2 regions of the Shewanella sp. SR43-8 genome follow, and region 2 is predicted to be linked to the other one. Evidence: riboswitches for the same ligand, from Rfam matches in the RefSeq annotation. Region 2 holds a riboswitch; the other holds the start of a gene.
What was found. Region 2 has a riboswitch for thiamine pyrophosphate ahead of H5114_RS03865 (TonB-dependent receptor). Riboswitches for the same ligand answer to the same signal wherever they lie in the genome.
Positions count from the first base shown of each region.

Region 1: linked by a shared signal. The riboswitch ahead of thiC (phosphomethylpyrimidine synthase ThiC) and the one ahead of H5114_RS03865 (TonB-dependent receptor) in region 2 are both predicted to bind thiamine pyrophosphate.

Region 1 covers NZ_JACJDX010000015.1:53,988-63,184, reverse strand. Annotated here, with positions in the region: gene thiC (phosphomethylpyrimidine synthase ThiC) at 1-1,352, opposite strand, end outside; TPP riboswitch at 1,559-1,658, opposite strand; gene H5114_RS17840 (TonB-dependent siderophore receptor) at 1,939-4,065, shown strand; tRNA gene H5114_RS17835 (tRNA-Asp) at 4,543-4,619, opposite strand; tRNA gene H5114_RS17830 (tRNA-Asp) at 4,703-4,779, opposite strand; gene H5114_RS17825 (TIGR03503 family protein) at 4,902-6,239, opposite strand; gene dnaQ (DNA polymerase III subunit epsilon) at 6,250-6,978, opposite strand; gene rnhA (ribonuclease HI) at 7,056-7,529, shown strand; gene H5114_RS17810 (methyltransferase domain-containing protein) at 7,556-8,335, opposite strand; gene gloB (hydroxyacylglutathione hydrolase) at 8,507-9,197, shown strand, end outside.
Region 2 covers NZ_JACJDX010000002.1:310,772-319,968, forward strand. Annotated here, with positions in the region: gene H5114_RS03835 (LuxR C-terminal-related transcriptional regulator) at 1-276, shown strand, start outside; gene H5114_RS03840 (M61 family metallopeptidase) at 362-2,119, opposite strand; gene hinT (purine nucleoside phosphoramidase) at 2,324-2,677, shown strand; gene H5114_RS03850 (PaaI family thioesterase) at 2,677-3,186, shown strand; gene H5114_RS03855 (PaaI family thioesterase) at 3,183-3,650, shown strand; gene H5114_RS03860 (YcfL family protein) at 3,713-4,105, shown strand; TPP riboswitch at 4,241-4,348, shown strand; gene H5114_RS03865 (TonB-dependent receptor) at 4,406-6,607, shown strand; gene H5114_RS03870 (hypothetical protein) at 6,661-6,921, shown strand; gene pnuC (nicotinamide riboside transporter PnuC) at 6,927-7,637, shown strand; gene H5114_RS03880 (phosphotransferase) at 7,716-8,672, shown strand; gene H5114_RS03885 (DUF6279 family lipoprotein) at 8,723-9,197, shown strand, end outside.

The sequences.
Region 1 (9,197 bases), on a different contig from region 2:
AGAGCTAATTGCTTTTCCATATTGACTTTAATCAACTGCATTGGCACATGACCAGGGCCTTCGATGATGGTTTGCACATCATATTCCCATGCAATTTTAACCAATTCGCCTAAGGTTTCTAATTCTGCAAATTGCGCTTCATCATTGGCATCGGCAATTGAACCGGGGCGCATACCATCGCCTAACGACAAGGACACATCGTATTGGGCGCAAATCTGGCAAATATCGCGAAAATGCTCATATAAGAAACTTTCTTGATGGTGGCTTAAACACCACTTAGCCATAATTGAACCGCCACGCGACACAATACCAGTAAGGCGTTTGGCGGTCATGGGTACATAACGCAATAACACCCCAGCATGGATGGTAAAATAATCTACTCCCTGCTCGGCTTGTTCTATTAGCGTATCTCTAAATACCGCCCAACTGAGATCTTCGGCAACGCCATTAACCTTTTCTAATGCTTGATAAATCGGCACAGTACCAATTGGAACAGGCGAATTACGGATAAGCCACTCACGGGTCTCATGGATATAACGTCCGGTCGACAAGTCCATGACGGTATCGGCGCCCCAACGAGTTGACCACACCAGTTTTTCCACTTCTTCTTCAATCGACGATGTCACCGCCGAATTACCAATATTGGCATTCACCTTCACCAAAAAATTACGCCCAATAATCATAGGTTCGGTTTCAGGATGGTTAATATTGAGTGGGATAATCGCTCGACCTCGAGCGACTTCATCGCGGACAAACTCAGGAGTGATCAGCTGACCAATATGCGCACCAAAAGCCTCTCCTGGTGCCTTTTGAGTCAATACGGTGTCAGTTAGCTCAGCACGAGCCATGTTTTCACGAATGGCAATGTATTCCATTTCAGGGGTAACAATACCTTGGCGAGCATAATGCATTTGGGTCACGCATTTGCCCGGCTTGGCTCGCTTCGGCGCAACTAGGACATCAAAACGCAAGTGATCCAAGCCATCATCCGCCAGTCGCTGTTGAGTAAAACCTGAACTTGCACCGGTTAATTGCTCGGTATCTTGTCGCTCATCAATCCATGCTTGACGGATTTTAGCTAAACCTTGACGCACATTAATGTCGGCAAGGGGATCAGAATAAGCGCCCGCACAGTCATAGACCATGATAGGTGGATTGGCTTGTTTAATGGGCTTTGCATCGGTGCCGCCAATGACGGTTTCAGTTTGATTAACCTGACGCATAGCAACGTTGATATCAGCTCGACTACCCGTTAAATAGACTTTTTCAGAATTAGGATGTTGTAACGGTTTAAGGGTATCAATAAATTGTTGAGCATTAGCTCGAGTTTGACGACGGTTTGGATTTGACATTAGCAACCTCATTATTAAGAGTAGAGTTGCTTGTCTGGAGAGGTGTTGATAGCAGCAGTAAACAATAAAAATACTATCGCTTACGTCAATAACCACATAGAAAAATACTAAAGTAATAACTTAACTGGACATATAAACCGATAAAAAACTCGGAGGTAAACGTCCATTTACTGTCTTGTTAAAACGTTATTATCTTCCCAATAATAATGATTATTACGCTTGTTTCCTTCGCAGGTTCTAGCCTGATCAGGTTCAACGGATCCCGAATAAACGGTCTCAGCCATAATGGCACTCCGACAAGATGTGCGTCAGTATAGGCAAGCTTTAAACAAAATATCAAGCCCTAACTATCATCTATTGCTATGACATCTATGAGTTAACATGCCGGCATTAGTTTAGCTTTATCCCTTATCTATCGTATTCACTCAACACTTGATGCATATATTTATAAAGGTGCGACATCATGTCGCACTCTTCATATTTATTAGCAGGTTATAATTTATTAAGGTGAACAATCTCCTTTGAAATTAACTCATCAAAGGTTTATAAAAAAACAATAAAGGTGATAGCTTTGACTCACAAAGTAATGCAAACCATTAAATTAACGAATAACGCCCCATGGGCTTACTCATCAATTGCATTGGCAGTAACACTGGCCATAACGCCGCAAGTAAGAGCTGAATCGTATGACATACAAAACAGCCAAGGTGTTGAACATGTCAAAGTACAAGGACAGCACACAACACATAAAGACCTACTAGGTTCGGCTGAAAACCTCTTAAAAAAGCAAGGCGTCGATTTCTCTGAGGCTGGCGGTGTGTCAGCCTTACCCGTCTTAAACGGCATGATGGGCGATCGGATAAAAATCCTTATCGATGGTAGTGACATCACTTCATCATGTGCAAACCAGATGAACCCGCCGCTCTCATATGTATCTGCAAATCAAATCAGTTCAACGCAAGTCGTCGCGGGAGTCTCTCCGGTAAGTGCTGGCGGTGATAATATTGCTGGTGTGATAAAAATCAGCAGTTTAAACCCACTGTTCACTGATAGCGACGCTGTAACATGGCACAGTGGTAATGTTTCTAGTGGTTATCGCAGTACCGATGATGCTTTTCTTGCTGGCGTCAATGCCACCGTTGCCAGTAAAACGTTAAGTTTTAGCTATCAAGGGGCATTTGAAGATGCCAACAGTTATACCGATGGTCATGGCGATAAAGTACTCGACACCCTATATCAATCTCAAAACCATGCGCTAACGGCAGCTTGGCAAGATGAGACCCAACAAATAGCCATTAAGCTCACTCATCAACATATTCCTTATCAGGGTTTCGCTAACCAATATATGGATATGACTAACAATGACAGCTATGGAGCGTTAGTGCGTTATCAGCGTTCACTAGAAAATGATGCCGAGTTTACAGCACAAGCCAATTGGCACAGCGTCGAACATGAAATGGGATTCTTTACTGACGAAAAAACCGGCAAGATGCCGATGGAAACCAAAGGAAAAGATTATAGCTACCAGTTGCATTGGCAATTACCCATAAGTTCAGACAGTACCTTGTTGATTGGACAAGAATATTATGTTTATCAACTTGACGATACTTGGCCCGCTATCGAAGGTTCATCTATGATGGGACCTAATGATTATGTCAATATTAATGACGGCAAGCGTCAACGTGCTGCTCTTTATGGTGAATGGCAACACACTCTAAATAGTCGTTGGTGGTTATCAGCTGGCGTCCGATATGAATACGTGTCAACAAACGCTGCTGAAGTACAACCCTATAACACTATGGCGATGATGGGCATCACCAATGTCAATGCCATAGCCGCAGATGAATTTAACAGCCTTTATCGTAAGCGTAATGACAATATTATCGACGCTACTCTTCTGGCTCGATATCAATTGAGTGACACTGAAGTCATAGAGGTTGGTTTAGCGAGAAAAAGCCGAGCGCCAAATTTATATGAACGTTACAGTTGGGGTCAAAGCACCATGGCAACAACCATGATCGGTTGGTTTGGTGATGGAAATGGCTATATAGGTAACCCAAACCTCAATGCCGAAACAGCACATACCTTAAGTACAGCCTATAAATTGATACAAGATGACTTAGCCTTCAGCGCTACCGCTTGGTACAGCAGAATAAATGATTATATTGATGCCGATGAGGTTGATAGCTTTAACAAAACACCTATGACTAATACTCGCCGCAATATTTTACAGTTTACCAATGTTAACGCGACTCTGTTTGGGGCACGTATTGATGCTGAATACCAACTAGCAGAAAACCGCAGTGGCAAATGGCTCATGGTTGCTAATGCCACTGCCACTCACGGCGAAAGAGATAACGGTGACGAGCCTCTGTATCAAATAAAGCCATTACAAACTGCACTTGCTCTTCACCAAGAACTTGGTGATTGGAAAAATAGCCTTAGCTGGCAATGGGTCGCGAGCAAAGATCGCGTTGATAGTCAGCGCTTAGAAAATACAACCAACAGTTACTCTCTGCTTAACTTAAGCAGCAGTATCCAATGGCAAGGTGCAACAATGACTGTCGCCGTGAAAAACTTACTCGCCGAATATTATCAACTGCCTTTAGGCGGGGTCAGTATTGCACAATACAAAACAGACAACAGTAACGGCTTTGAACAAATAGCCGGAGCTGGACGATCGCTTGAATTGAATATTAATTACGCATTCTAGTGCTGGGTAGATACTAGCGAAAAAAGTATCGATTACAATTACCTTAAGCCGTCGAGATCACATTGCTTAGCTATATATTTTCAGTATTAAAAGCACCCACTATGACCGGAACTGAGTGGGTGCTGCTGAGCAGCGGTGATAGTTATCAATAATGGCAACAGCCAAGATGCGATATAGCCTCGAATGAATTATGTTTAAATAAATAAAAGTTAGCTTTTAGACGGAGTCGTCAGCCAAGACGCTACAATTCATACTGCGGTTAATTGAATGCAAAACAAGCTCGATAAAGCGGCTTACTTGATGGGTAGGATTTAGATGTCACCTACCCTAAGGATAATGTTTTGCTTTGCGCCGTAATGGCTATTTACTCAATCTGATGCTGAAATCACTCTGTGGTTATCTCGATTGGCTTAAGCATTCAGCTCCGTCTTAAAATAAAAAAGCCTCTACATTGCTGTAGAGGCTTTTTTATTTATTTGGCGGAGCGGACGGGACTCGAACCCGCGACCCCCGGCGTGACAGGCCGGTATTCTAACCAACTGAACTACCGCTCCAAAACGGTTTGTATACACTTAATAAAACTAACAATATTAAACGATTTACTGTTTATTTTATTAAGTGCAAACAGGTACTTGAATGGCGGAGCGGACGGGACTCGAACCCGCGACCCCCGGCGTGACAGGCCGGTATTCTAACCAACTGAACTACCGCTCCACACAAGTGCGATGAATAATAAAGTTGTGATAATTAATCGTCAACTGTTTTTTAATTGTTTTAGCTCAATTAGTCAAAATTTGCTCAATTGCGCATTTTGTGACTAAAAAACACTCAAAATATTAGTTTTTATCATCAGGCATAGTCAGGTCAATATCGTCTAAATCAACACTTTCAAGCAGACCCTCTTGGGAATTTTGATTACTTTCAGGATTTTGCTTTAGCCTTTCTTCTGCTGCAGCCATCGCTTTGGCAAGAGTCTGCTTTTTACGCCATATAACTAAGCCCACAACACCGAACAAAAACAGTATTCCGTTGATGGTAATAATCCAGAACATTGCATTATCTTTAGCCTCTTGCTCTTCAAATTCAGCTTGAATAGCCGCTTTTTCAGCCAGTTCTTCAACCGATGGAGCCGGAGCTGGAGGCTCAATCAAATTAAAAAACATTTCAGGTAAATTCAGGACAATTTCACGACCATCGACAGTCGTGGAGAACGCATGCCCTTGAACACGATAACTGCCATATTCGGTCACTTTAGGTAAAAAGAGAATTTGATTTGCACTGGTCACGGTTTGAACGGTTAAAGGCAGCGATAAACCGGCAGGACCAACTAACTCAAATTCAAAATGTGTTTGTGCCAGTATCACCACTGATTCATCAACCGCTAATTGGATCTGCCATATCTCTTTTAATGGGTCGCTATTAGGCACCATTTTAACCTGTATTGGTTGTGCTGAAAGCTCAAAAGGCATTGTATATTCGCGCTCAAACACATTATTTCGCGCAGTGACATTAAGCACATAATGACCCGCGGGTTGTTGCAAATTTTGGCTGCCAGTAAAGATGCCATCGTCTGGAACTTCATCAAACAATTCACCATTGTCTTTATATTCGCCAACAATAACAGTACCAGTAGCAAAATTATCGTCAGTAGCAAGGTGTTGACTGGTGAAACGAGCGGTCCATTCCACCATATAGTCTAAACCCGGCATTCTCATGGTTAAATCATCACCTAACAGCCTTGCCGTCACCTTCAAGCGTTCGCCCTGATAAAGAGGCTGAGGTAAAGGTTCCACTGCAATATCGAGTGCAGAAATTTTTTGAATGGTCGATCCTTCCACCACACTGCCTAATAACTGCCAAGGACCAGGCATCGGCTTCTCAATATAAATCATGTCGGCAGCAATACCGTCAACCCACTTGACGGTTTGTGGATGACGATTTGAATACCATTTACTGCCATCGGGTAAAATCACCACAACGGGGGCTGAACCATAGCTCCGTTGGATCACTAATGTGAGATGATCAACCATATGATCAATGCGAAAACGATTTTTTAATTCTGCAGCTTGCGATGCAGCTACCACTGAAGCTTGGGCAGTAGATTGCCAAACTAAGATGATACTTAGCAAAAATAAATAAGAAATCGCTAGATAACCGGCACGAATGGCACTCATAAAAGTTGGTTTACCCTCTCCAGAGACATTTACCTGACTTCTCAATGAGATCAAGTCGTTGTTCGTGTAATAGTAATTCATCGGCTGACGCGCCAACGACTTTAAGATTAAACGCTGCAGGATCGATATTTTTTATCCCGCCGCCCTCTTGGCCCGCTTTTTCATTAGACAAATTAAACTTAATTTGTCCACCGGTCATGATTAAATAAACGTCAGCGAGAATTTCAGCATCAAGTAACGCCCCATGATAGGTGCGACGTCCATTGTCGATGCCATAACGTCGACACAGTGCATCTAGGTTATTTTTTTGGCCAGGATGTAACCTTTTGGCAATGGCTAAACTGTCTAAAATACTGCAAATATCTTTGGTTTTGGGACCAACTGGATTGAGTTTGGAAAACTCATGATCCATAAAGCTAACATCGAAGTTAGCGTTATGAGCGACAATTTCAGCACCATCAATAAAATCAATAAAATCTTTGGCGATTTGGTGAAACCGTGGCTCATTGGCAACACGATCATTGGTAATGCCATGCACTTGAATCGCTTCTTCATCAATGGCTTGACCAGGATTAATATATTGATGATAAGTCCTGCCGGTTAAACGGCGATTAATCACCTCAACACAACCAATTTCAATAATGCGATGTCCCACATAAATAGGGCCACCAGCTTGGTTCATACCTGTGGTTTCGGTATCGAGAATAACTTGACGACTTGCACTAGAAATAATGTTCATATTTTTTACTCATTCAGCCCTCGCCTTTGTATAAATTGAGTATACTGGCGCGAATATTTAGCTATGGTAACAACTTGATGGCCGAACTCAAACAGCTGTATATCTTTACTGATGGTTCTTGCTTAGGAAACCCAGGGCCGGGTGGTTATGGCGTGGTAATGAAATATAAACATCAGCAGCACGAAATGGCTGACGGATTTTCATTAACGACCAATAATCGGATGGAGCTTTTGGCTCCAATTATCGCATTAGAAGCCTTACATGAGCCCTGTAATATCATTTTAACCAGCGACAGTCAGTACATGCGCCAGGGTATTATGACGTGGATCCATAGCTGGAAAAAAAAGGGCTGGATAACTTCAACTAAGCAACCAGTTAAAAATGTAGATTTATGGAAACGTTTAGACGCAGTAAGTCAATTACACAAAATTGACTGGCGCTGGGTAAAAGGCCATGCGGGCCATATTGAAAATGAACGTTGTGACGTGTTAGCCCGAAAAGCCGCAGAAGCTAAACCTCAACAAACTGATATTGGATATCAGCCCGAATAAGAGTCAAGCTCATTATTTGCATATACTTAGGAATTTTTGGGCTTTATCAACGCTTTTTCAACAACTTGGGTATTTGTTAATCCTGAACGACCTGCCGTTGGCGCCGGCGACCAGGTAGGCGCTTTTATTTTGGATTTATCTTTAATGGGTGTTAGCGGAGTGGTCATTTTTCGAGCCACGATTAAATAGACACTGCCCGTGCTAGGTAACCAGTTAGCAATACTTTTTTGCCACAATGGAGTTTGCGGGCTTTTTTTAGCTTGATGGCCACGGTTATCCGCACCTTGTCCTAACAACGAATGATACATTAAACGCTCATCCGCTAAGACTTGATAGCCCAATAACCCAAGCCAATCTTTCACTCTAGATGGCATAAAAAACTGCCCACTCCAAGGCAATTGAGTTTGATACTTTGGCAAAATCTTACCAATAAAAGCAGGACTGACAGGGTTAAAACCGGCAATGAATATATAACCACTGCTAATGAGAACCCGGTCAAACTCACGTAAAATTTGATAGGGATCTGACTCGAACTCGAGTAAAAAACAACTTAATACTGTGTCAATAGCACTTTGCTGTATGGGTAAATGGTGTGGGTCAGCCTGAATACTGGCATTTGTAGCGTCATAAACAGAAAAATGCCGAGTAATACTGCAAGATAAACTATTTACCTGACCACTTAACGCCCCAACCTTGAGTAAATGATAACCAAATATACGGGGCCACCAAGGAGCCAATTTAGCTTCTATCTCGGTTTGCAATAACTCACCAAAAGGTAAATCTTGCCAAATAAGGGGTTTTAACATGAAGCCCGCCAAGGTTTATTGTGCAAAAATGCTGTATTGATTAGATTCACTCTACCATAAGGTATTTAATTTTCAGCTAAGCATAATTGAAACTTCGATCTGTCTTTACTTGAAGTTATTAAACGATATCCGTTACCCTAACAGATAGTCAATCATCACTCGAGTCAGATTATGCTTAACGTTCATACCATTGCAGCTTTTAATGACAACTACATTTGGTTAATCCATCAAACAAACAGCCTTAATGCTTATGTGGTTGATCCAGGTTGTGGTCAAACTGTTATCGATTATTTAGCCACTACCGATCTAAACCTCATTGGCATATTGATTACTCATCATCATAGTGATCACACTGGCGGTATCGAAAAACTGCAACAACACTTCAATGATAACTTGACTGTTTATGGACCCAGTAACGAGCGCATTGATGGATTAACCCAGCCGTTGACCCTAGAGACAACGATGAGTATCGAAATTCCACATTTAGGACTAACTCAAGTCATGGCCGTTCCAGGGCATACTTTAGGTCACATTGCTTATTATATTGACGATAAATTATTTTGTGGCGACACCCTATTCAGTGGCGGGTGTGGACGTTTATTCGAAGGAACGCCTGAGCAAATGTTGCATTCGTTAACTATGTTAGCCAATTTACCTGATAAAACTCTGGTTTTTTGTGCTCATGAATATACCCGGTCCAATCTGGATTTTGCCTTACATGTCACGCCAAAAAATTTACAATTAATTGATTATGCCAAAAAAGTGGATCAATTACGCTCACAAAACAAACCGACCATTCCGAGTTCTATCGCGACAGAAAAAGCCATAAATCCGTTCCTTCGCTGCCATTTAAATGAGACCC
Region 2 (9,197 bases):
ATAATGAAAGGTCGAAGAGTCATACCGCAGGATTTATTACGTTCAATGGTGGACGATGATAATCATGATGATAATGAGCAGTTAACAATCCGCGAACGTGAAGTGCTACAAACCTTGCTAACTGGCAGTACCAATTTAGACATAGCTAACCAATTATTTGTAAGTGAATCAACCATCAAAACGCATTTATATCGCGCCTTTAGAAAAATCGGTGTGTCTAGTCGTGGCCAAGCAATTGCTTGGGCGCAAACTCACATGCATGAAGTAAGGTTATAAGCACTTGCTTGTCGGTTAATCATATGGCGAAAAAACACAAGATAAAAAGAGGTATTCAGAGATACCTCTTTTTATTTTTGAGTGATTAACCAAGCCACAATGATGTTTTAGATGCATCTTTGATGCTAAGGGAAATAGTATCTAAAGCGGCTTCACTAATTGGCAAGGTTCCTTGCATCAGTTCATCACGTCTAAACCAGTGTAGGCTGATTTGCTCACCAACAGTCAAGCTTTGCAATTGCTGTTCAAATTGTGCTGTAACTTGTAAATTATCTGCTGCAATTAATAAATCACCCGCACTAAGACCCGCTTGATGGGCCGGACTGTGTTGGATGACGCTCAACACTTTTAAGCCCAATGATTCCGCTTTTGTTCTAGCACCAAAGCCAATGTTAAAGCCTTTAGCATCACCGCCACCTAAATCTGTGTTACCTTCGCTTGCTCGAAGCGTCATAGACACCCCAACCTGAGCCAGTAAGGCTTCAAGCGGTATATCATCACAGCTATTGAGGTAAGCAAATACATCATCACATGGACGTTTTAGGATGGTTTCAACAATCCGTTGATGGCTAAGCGGATCGGTACCGACACCGGTTAAGCCGTATTGTTGCCAAAGCTGACGCATAACATCGTCTAAACTTTTTTGCCCCTGGGTTTCAATGCGAAGAGTTAAATCTAAAAATAACCCAAACAGTGCCCCTTTGGTGTAATAGCTGACAATGGCATTAGCGGCATTTTCATCTTGCTTATAAAACTTGGTCCAAGCATTAAAACTTGACTGTTTTAGGGTTTGCTTAAAACGACCTTGACCTCTATATACTCGGGTCATAATTTGGCTAAGCAAGGTAAGGTAAGCGGCTTGATCAATACATTGAGATTTAAAGGTAATTAAATCATCATAGTACGAAGTAATCCCCTCATATGCCCATAGTTGCTCTGTGTAAGACTCTTGCGATAAATCAAATGGGCTAAATTCAGCCGGTTTAATCCGTTTCACATTCCATGAGTGAAAGTATTCATGGCTGCACAGTGACAAATAAGTGCGGTAACCTTTATCGACTGGTGCTTCTAATGACTGAGGTAAATCATTACGTGAACACATTAGTGCAGTTGAGGCTTTATGCTCTAAGCCACCAAAACCATTGTCTAAAACAGTGGTCATAAATACATAGCGTTCAAATGGAGCTGGCGTGCCAAATAAATTGATTTGGTATTCGCATATGGCTTTAAGGTCTTTGGCTAAGCGAGCCATGTTGGCTCTATGCTTACCACTTAATACGATATCGTGAGGCACGCCGGCTACATAAAATGTCTCTATGGTTAGCTCGCCCATTTCAACCGGATGATCGATTAAGTCGTCATAGTTTTCCGCGCTAAAATCACCAAAGCCGAATTGCTCGCCAGTGGTTCGAGTCATGCTGGTGGCCAAGGTCCAATGGGATAATTCAGCTAGTGCTGGTGTTGCAATTGTGACTCTATGAGATTGAGATTCCAGCCCTTTGGCGGCTAAAAACACACTACTGCCATTGAAGAAGCCATGATTAGTGTCCAAATGTGCAGTGCGGACAGACAAGTCCCAAGCATAAATTTGGTAGCATAAGGTAATATGGCTACCCTGATTATTTAACTGCCAGGTTTGTTTGTCTAATTGAGTAACGGATAGCGGTTGTTGATTTTCTTTAGCATCAATGTCAATTATGTTTTTAGCAAAATCGCGGATCATGTAGCTACCGGGTAGCCAAGCGGGTAAACAAAAAACTTGTGATGGAGATGCTTCAGAGACAGTTAACGTGACTTCAAATAAGTGTGCTTTTGGATCGATCGCATGGATATGGTAATGCATAAAGAATTCCGAATAAGTAGGCGAGTCACAATCAAAACGATTGAGCTATAATCGACAATGCTGCCAAAAATGCCGACGTTAAGCAAACGAATCCCATTTTGAGCAAAAGATTATCCATAATGAGCGGTTTTACTGGAGTGATAGTTCAAAGAATTGATAGTATTATCAAAAGCAACAATGCAGTTATTTAATGAGGGCCCCAAAATGGCTGAAGAAACCATATTTAGCAAAATTATTCGTCGTGAAATTCCAGCGGATATTTTATATCAAGATGATTTAGTTACTGCATTTAGGGATATTGCACCGCAAGCTCCTACCCATATTTTGATTATTCCTAACCATCTAATCGCCACGACTAATGATGTTAAGGCCTCTGATGAACAAGCATTAGGCCGGATGATGACGGTCGCGGCTAAACTTGCTGATGAAGCCGGTATTGCACAAGACGGTTATCGATTAATTATGAATTGTAATAAACACGCTGGCCAAGAGGTTTATCATATCCACATACATCTTTTGGGCGGTAAGCCGTTAGGCCCAATGCTGAGTCGTGACTAATGAAAATCAATAGCGATTTTTTTCCGTTAACCGAAGTGGCCAGTCGATTTGTTAATCAGTTAGCTCAATGCCGCCGTTTAGGGCTTACTGTCCAAGAGGCCAGTGAGCATCACGTGCTTATTGAGTTACCTTACAGCCAAGACATCATTGGTTATCCTGACACCGGGGTGATCCATGGCGGGGTGATTACCACCCTAATAGACACCGCCTGTGGCACGGCAGTGGTATGTGCAATTTTAAAAAAATATCAATCGTTAGAATTGTCACCGACACTGGATTTACGGGTCGATTACATGAAACCTGCTGAGCCGCATAAATCGGTTTATGGGTTTGCAGAATGCTATCGATTATCGCCAAGCGTGGCTTTTACCCGCGCGATAGCTTACCAAGACAGTATTGATGAACCTATTGCTCACGCTGTGGGATCGTTTATGCGCATTAGCCCAGAAATGGTTGGTGAATCGTTTCGGCAAGCATTAATGGGTAATTTGCCGGAGACGAAATCATGAGTGAGCCAAGCAATATCAGTACACAAACGGGTTTAGATGTTCAAGATGTGGTCAAACGGGCCATAGAGTTAAATGACTATAGTTATCTTCTTGAAAAAGTACCTTACTCACAATTTATAGGTATGTCTGTGGCGCGTTTTGGCGATGAAATGGTATTTAAATTACCCGCTAAAGATGACAATATTGGTAATCCTATATTACCTGCTATTCACGGTGGTGTGCTTGCTGGGTTTATGGAAATGTCAGCTATTGTGCAGTTAATGGTGTTTATGCAAGCTAAGAAAGTGCCTAAGATTGTCGATTTTTCAATTGATTATTTACGCGCAGGTTTGCATCAAGACACCTTTGCTGAATGCAAAATTACTCGCCAAGGTCGTAGAGTAGCAAACGTCAGCATGAACTGTTGGCAAACCAACCGCAAGCAGCTGATTGCGACAGCACGAGCACATTTTCTACTGGATTAGTCATGATGTGCTGCTGTGTTAGAGACAAGTTCAATTGCATCTATTTATTAAGGGAATATTGTATGAAAACATCATTATTATGTCTTATCGCTTCTGCGCTGTTACTTTCGGCTTGTGCGCATAATACTGCGGGTATCTCTGCTAATTCTAGTGGCCAACTTAGGGTTGATAATACCTCATTTGCTCGTGACGTTAACGTGACCGATATTTCATCACTTATGGTCGCGGACTTAATCAAAGCGTCAGCATTGATTCAAAGCCAATCGAGTACTGATTTGCGTATTCAATACAAATTCACTTGGTTCGATGCGAGTGGATTTACCGTTGAAGATGAAGCAAGCAGCTGGAAATCAGTTAAATTACATGGCAAGCAGCAGTTACAAGTCGGTGCGGTTGCGCCCAATTCGCAAGTCACCCGATTTGAGGTCTATGTGAGGCAAGCATTCTCCAATTAGACTCCATTATCATTAGCTTTAAGCTTATTTATAACAATAATCGATGTGATTTAGTGTGAGGGTTAATTAATTGCATTGTTGAGTTATCAAATTGTGTCACTGCTCGTGTATTCATATTGAAGTTAGTTTATAATCGAGACCGCCAAGGGGTGTTCAGTAAAACCTGAACTGAGATGTCTGTATGACGAACCCTTAGAACCTGATCCGGCTTATACCGGCGTAGGAATGGGCCACACTATAACTCGGTGCACCTCTTATTCGCTACTCTTGCCGGATCTCAAAATTACTATTTGAGGTCCTATGTTCACGAAAAATTCTATTAGATTACACCACACCCCCATTGCCTTAGCGGTGATTACAGCCATAAGCTCACCTATTGCTATGGCTAAAACCGCTGATGTTGAACGCGTAACACCTGAATATGAAAAAATGGAAGTCATTGTCGTTAATGCTGATTTTAGTAATATCAGCCTTGAGAAAATGCCCTCCAGTGTCACCGTTATTGATGCGCAACAATTAGAAGATGAAGGCGCACAGCATTTTGAAGATGTGCTCAATTCGATTGCTAACTTTAATTGGTCTGGTGGTAGCTCTCGACCTAAATACTTCCAAATTCGCGGTGTTGGTGAGCAAGAGCAATATCAAGGTGCACCTAACTCATCAGTTGGTTTTGTGGTCGATGACATCGATCTATCAGGCCTTGGCATGGTATCGAGTATGTACGACATGCAACAGGTTGAAGTGTTGCGTGGTCCGCAGGGGACTCAGTATGGTGCCAACGCATTAGCCGGATTAATTTACCTAAAAAGTAACGACCCTACAGAGTCGTTTGAGCATGGCGCAAAAGTCAGCTTAGGTGACGATAACCTGCGCACTCTGTCAGGATTCAGCTCCGGCCCGCTCAATGACTCAGGCAAACTACTCTACCGGGTATCGTTAGAGCAACATAACCAAAATGGTTATCGTGACAACCTTTATCTTAATCGCGACGATACCAATGAGCGTGACGAGTTGACTGCCAGAGCGAAGTTACGTTGGTATGCGACTGACGATTTGCAAGTTGATTTAACCTTGTTACATGCAAACTTTGATAATGGCTACGATGTGTGGACATTAGACAATAATCCCAGCAACACCCTAACTGACCAACCTGGCGTCGATACGCAAAAAACCTCCGGTGCTGGGATTAAATTTATTTATTCAGGTATACCAACATTTGATTTCACGTCGTTAACCTCATTTGCGCAAACCGACCACCATAATGGTTATGATGGCGATTGGGCTAATCCAGAATATTGGGCAAGCAAACAATGTGCAGCTTATGATGACTCTGGTGCCGTTAATGGCAGCGAACCTTGTGTTTACGATTATACCTGGGATAAAAAGGGCGACCGTAAAACCTTTACCCAAGAATTTCGTCTATCGTCAAAAACCGCTGGGCGTATTTTCGCCGGCAGCACCGACTGGTTAGTTGGCGTGTATGCGATGAATTTACAAGAAGATAATGACTTGTATTCAGAGTACAACACTTATCCAGATGAAGTGCTGCAGTCCAGTTACGATGCGACCAATTATGCGGTATTTGCTCAATTAGACAGCCATTTAGGTGATGAATATTTATTGTCTACAGGACTACGACTTGAACGTCGTGACAGTGATTATAGTGACAGTAATGAAGATAATTTCGCCCCATCAGAAGATATGTGGGGCGGGCATATTGCGTTATCAAAAGCCATTAATGCTGACCACAATGCCTATTTACGTATTGCCCGCGGTTATAAAGCGGGTGGTTTTAATATGACATTACCAGCTCAATTATCAGACAAAAAAGAGTTCGATACTGAGATCCTATATAACTATGAATTGGGCTTAAAATCGAGCTGGTTTGACGGTGAAGTCGATTCTACATTTGCGCTATTTTATATGGATCGCCAAGATCAACAAGTCGCCGCGTCGTTACAAGATCCCGATAGCCCACAGCGATTTATTCTATTTACTGAAAATGCAGGTAGCTCGAATAACTATGGTGCAGAACTCGATGCTAAATGGTATTTAACCGAGAATATTGAGTTTTATGGCAGCTTTGGTTGGTTAGAAACCGAATATGGCCAATATCAATACAGCGATAAATATGGCTCAACTGTCGATTTGTCTGGCCGTGAACTGGCTCATTCACCTAACGTTACCTACAGTGCCGGTATGACCTATGTTGCTGACTCTGGTTGGTTTGCCAACGTGAATGCCAGTGGTAAAAGTCAGTTTTATTACTCGGACAGCAACGAGTCCAAGTCAGATGCTTATACCATTTATAATGCCCGTGTAGGTTATGAAACGCCAACTTGGTCGGCTTATTTATGGGGCCGTAATGTGTTTGATGAGCAGTATGGCGTGCGTGGTTTTTATTTTGGCAACGAGCCAGATCAAGGCTGGGCAGAGAAGCAATATATTCGTTACGGTGACCCTCGCCAGTTAGGTGTGACCTTAGAAGTCCAATTTATGTAATTAAACAAGGCCGCTGTAACTTAATTTACAGCGGTGTTAATTAAGGCATTAACATGAAATTAACAGCAGAAATCAGCATGTATCCGTTGAATGAAAATTATCTTGATCCGATTAAGTGGTTTATCGGCAGACTAGATAGTTATAGCAGTATTGAACGAGTCACTAATGCGATGGCAACACAGGTGTGTGGCGAGTATGCGGATGTAATGTCGATGCTAGCCATTGAAATGCAAGCGGCTCATCAGAAATGGGGCAAGGCTGTGTTCGTGTGTAAATTTATCGGTGGTGAACTTGACCTTGCACATAGCGAATAACATTCATGAATGATTTATTGTTAACGCTGCAACAAGCCTTGAGTGAGGCGTCATTAATGACGTTTTGGGAGGCGATTGCGGTTATGTTAGCCTTGGCTTACTTAATTCTGGCGATGAAGACCAATATTTGGTGCTGGTCTGCCGCATTCGTTAGCACTGCGATTTACACGGTATTATTTTGGAATGTTTCCTTGTTGATGGAATCGGTGCTCAATATCTATTACATGGGGATGGCGGTATACGGTTATTGGTTGTGGTTACATGTACCAGACTTGCAGCATAGAAATTCCCACAATATTGATTCACATAATAATACTCATCACACCATAGATACTCACCAGCTGAATATAACCAGTTGGTCTTGGAGTGCTCATGCCGTTGTGATTAGCGTAACATCATTGGTTTCTATGCTGGTGGGGTATGTTATGGCCAATTATACCTCGGCAGCATTTCCCTATGTTGACGCGGCAACCACGTGTTTTGCGGTAGTAACAACCTACTTAGTCGCCAAAAAAGTGTTGGAGAACTGGCTTTATTGGGTAGTCATTGATTTTGTGTCTATCTATTTGTACTTCCAAAAAGGCTTGATGTTGACCTCTGGGCTGTTTGTTTTATATGTCGCGATGGCCTTGGGTGGCTACATCATGTGGCGCAAGAAATATCGTCACAATATAATACAGCAACAGAATACCATCCAAGAAGTGGTTGGCGCATAGCCAACTACTTTCCCTTTTTAATAGAGTAAATATCAGATGCCACAAGCCTTGTTATCTCTGCCTAATGAGATACTTGATATGATTGAGCAAACGATGCCAGTCCCATTGTTTCAGCAACTTGCTGCACAATGTACGGCGGTAATGGTTTTTAATATAGGCATGAGCAATATTAATATTAAGCTCTGTTGTAACGATGGCGATAAGGTATTAAGAGTCAATCAAGCTCACAGTAATTGGTGTGATAGAAAGCTTGAAGTGGCTTGTTGGCAAGTCGCGATGGCAGCTAACATTGCACCGGCCCTGATTTGGGTCAGTGATAATAATCAAATATATTTAAGTGAGTTTATTGATCAGCAAAACATGGATTGGTCGATCTTTTTTACAATGCGTGGTCAGGCATCGATTCGACAAGCAACAACGACGCAGATTACAGCAGTGGATGCGGTGCCTTTATTAAGCGAATTATTTCGAACGCTCAGTGGATTACCCATACCGAATAAAAGTATGACTGTGAGCACTCAGTGGCAACAATACGCACATCAATTAGACTCATTAAGTGCATCTCAAACCAATTTGCAGTGGCAACACGCTTGGCAGCAATTATTGCGCTTAAATGGCCTTGTTCGACAGTGGTTATCGCAGCTGGAGGCTTGTGTGTTGCTGCCTGCTTTTTGTCATCGAGATTTGACCCCGCATAATTTACTGCTCAGCGGTCATCAATCGCAGCGCTTATTATGCATTGATTATGAATACGCGGTGGCCAGTCATCCGTTATTTGATTTAGCCAGTGTGATCGCCACACATGAGTTATCATCAAGGCAAGTAAATCAATTAGTTGATAGCGTTATCTTGCAGTATTGCCAAACCTCTAATCTTACAGATGTTGCTGCAGCTAAAGCGGCATTACCAGCAGCCATCAATTGTTTTTGGCTATTTTCAGCGATGTGGGCATTATTAATGGCCGCCAAAGAACCACAAAAACCCACACAATACATACATTACTTTACAAAATATTTTACATTAATGACTTGCTAATATGCCCTGATAACGTACAAATAAGATAAGTTTTGCAAAGGGAATCATTTGTGTCTAAAAAATTAATTATCCTGCTGTTAAGCAGTTTATTTTTTGTTGGCTGCTCAACTAAAGTAAGTTACTTCTTTTTGGATTGGGCGATTGAGTGGGAAGTTGAAGAATACGTAGACTTAACCTCAGAGCAACAAGACAAATTTGATCTCATTGTTGAGTCTTTTCTCGTCTGGCATCGCCAGCAAGAGTTGCCACGTTATCGTGATCAACTGTCATTATTATCAAGCTTAACCAATCAGCAGACCATGACGCCAGAGTTATGGCTTGAACAAGTCTCAATGGCAAAAGCTCATTGGTATCGTATTTTCGATTTTGTTATGCCAGATCTGTTACCTCTTATTGCGAGTCTAAGCGATGAACAAGTGGAGCAGATTTTAGTGCAGCTGAAAAAAGAACAGCGAGAGTTAATTGAAGAATATGCAGGTAAAGATCAAGCCGAATTGATAACCGACTCAGACAAAAGAATCGCGA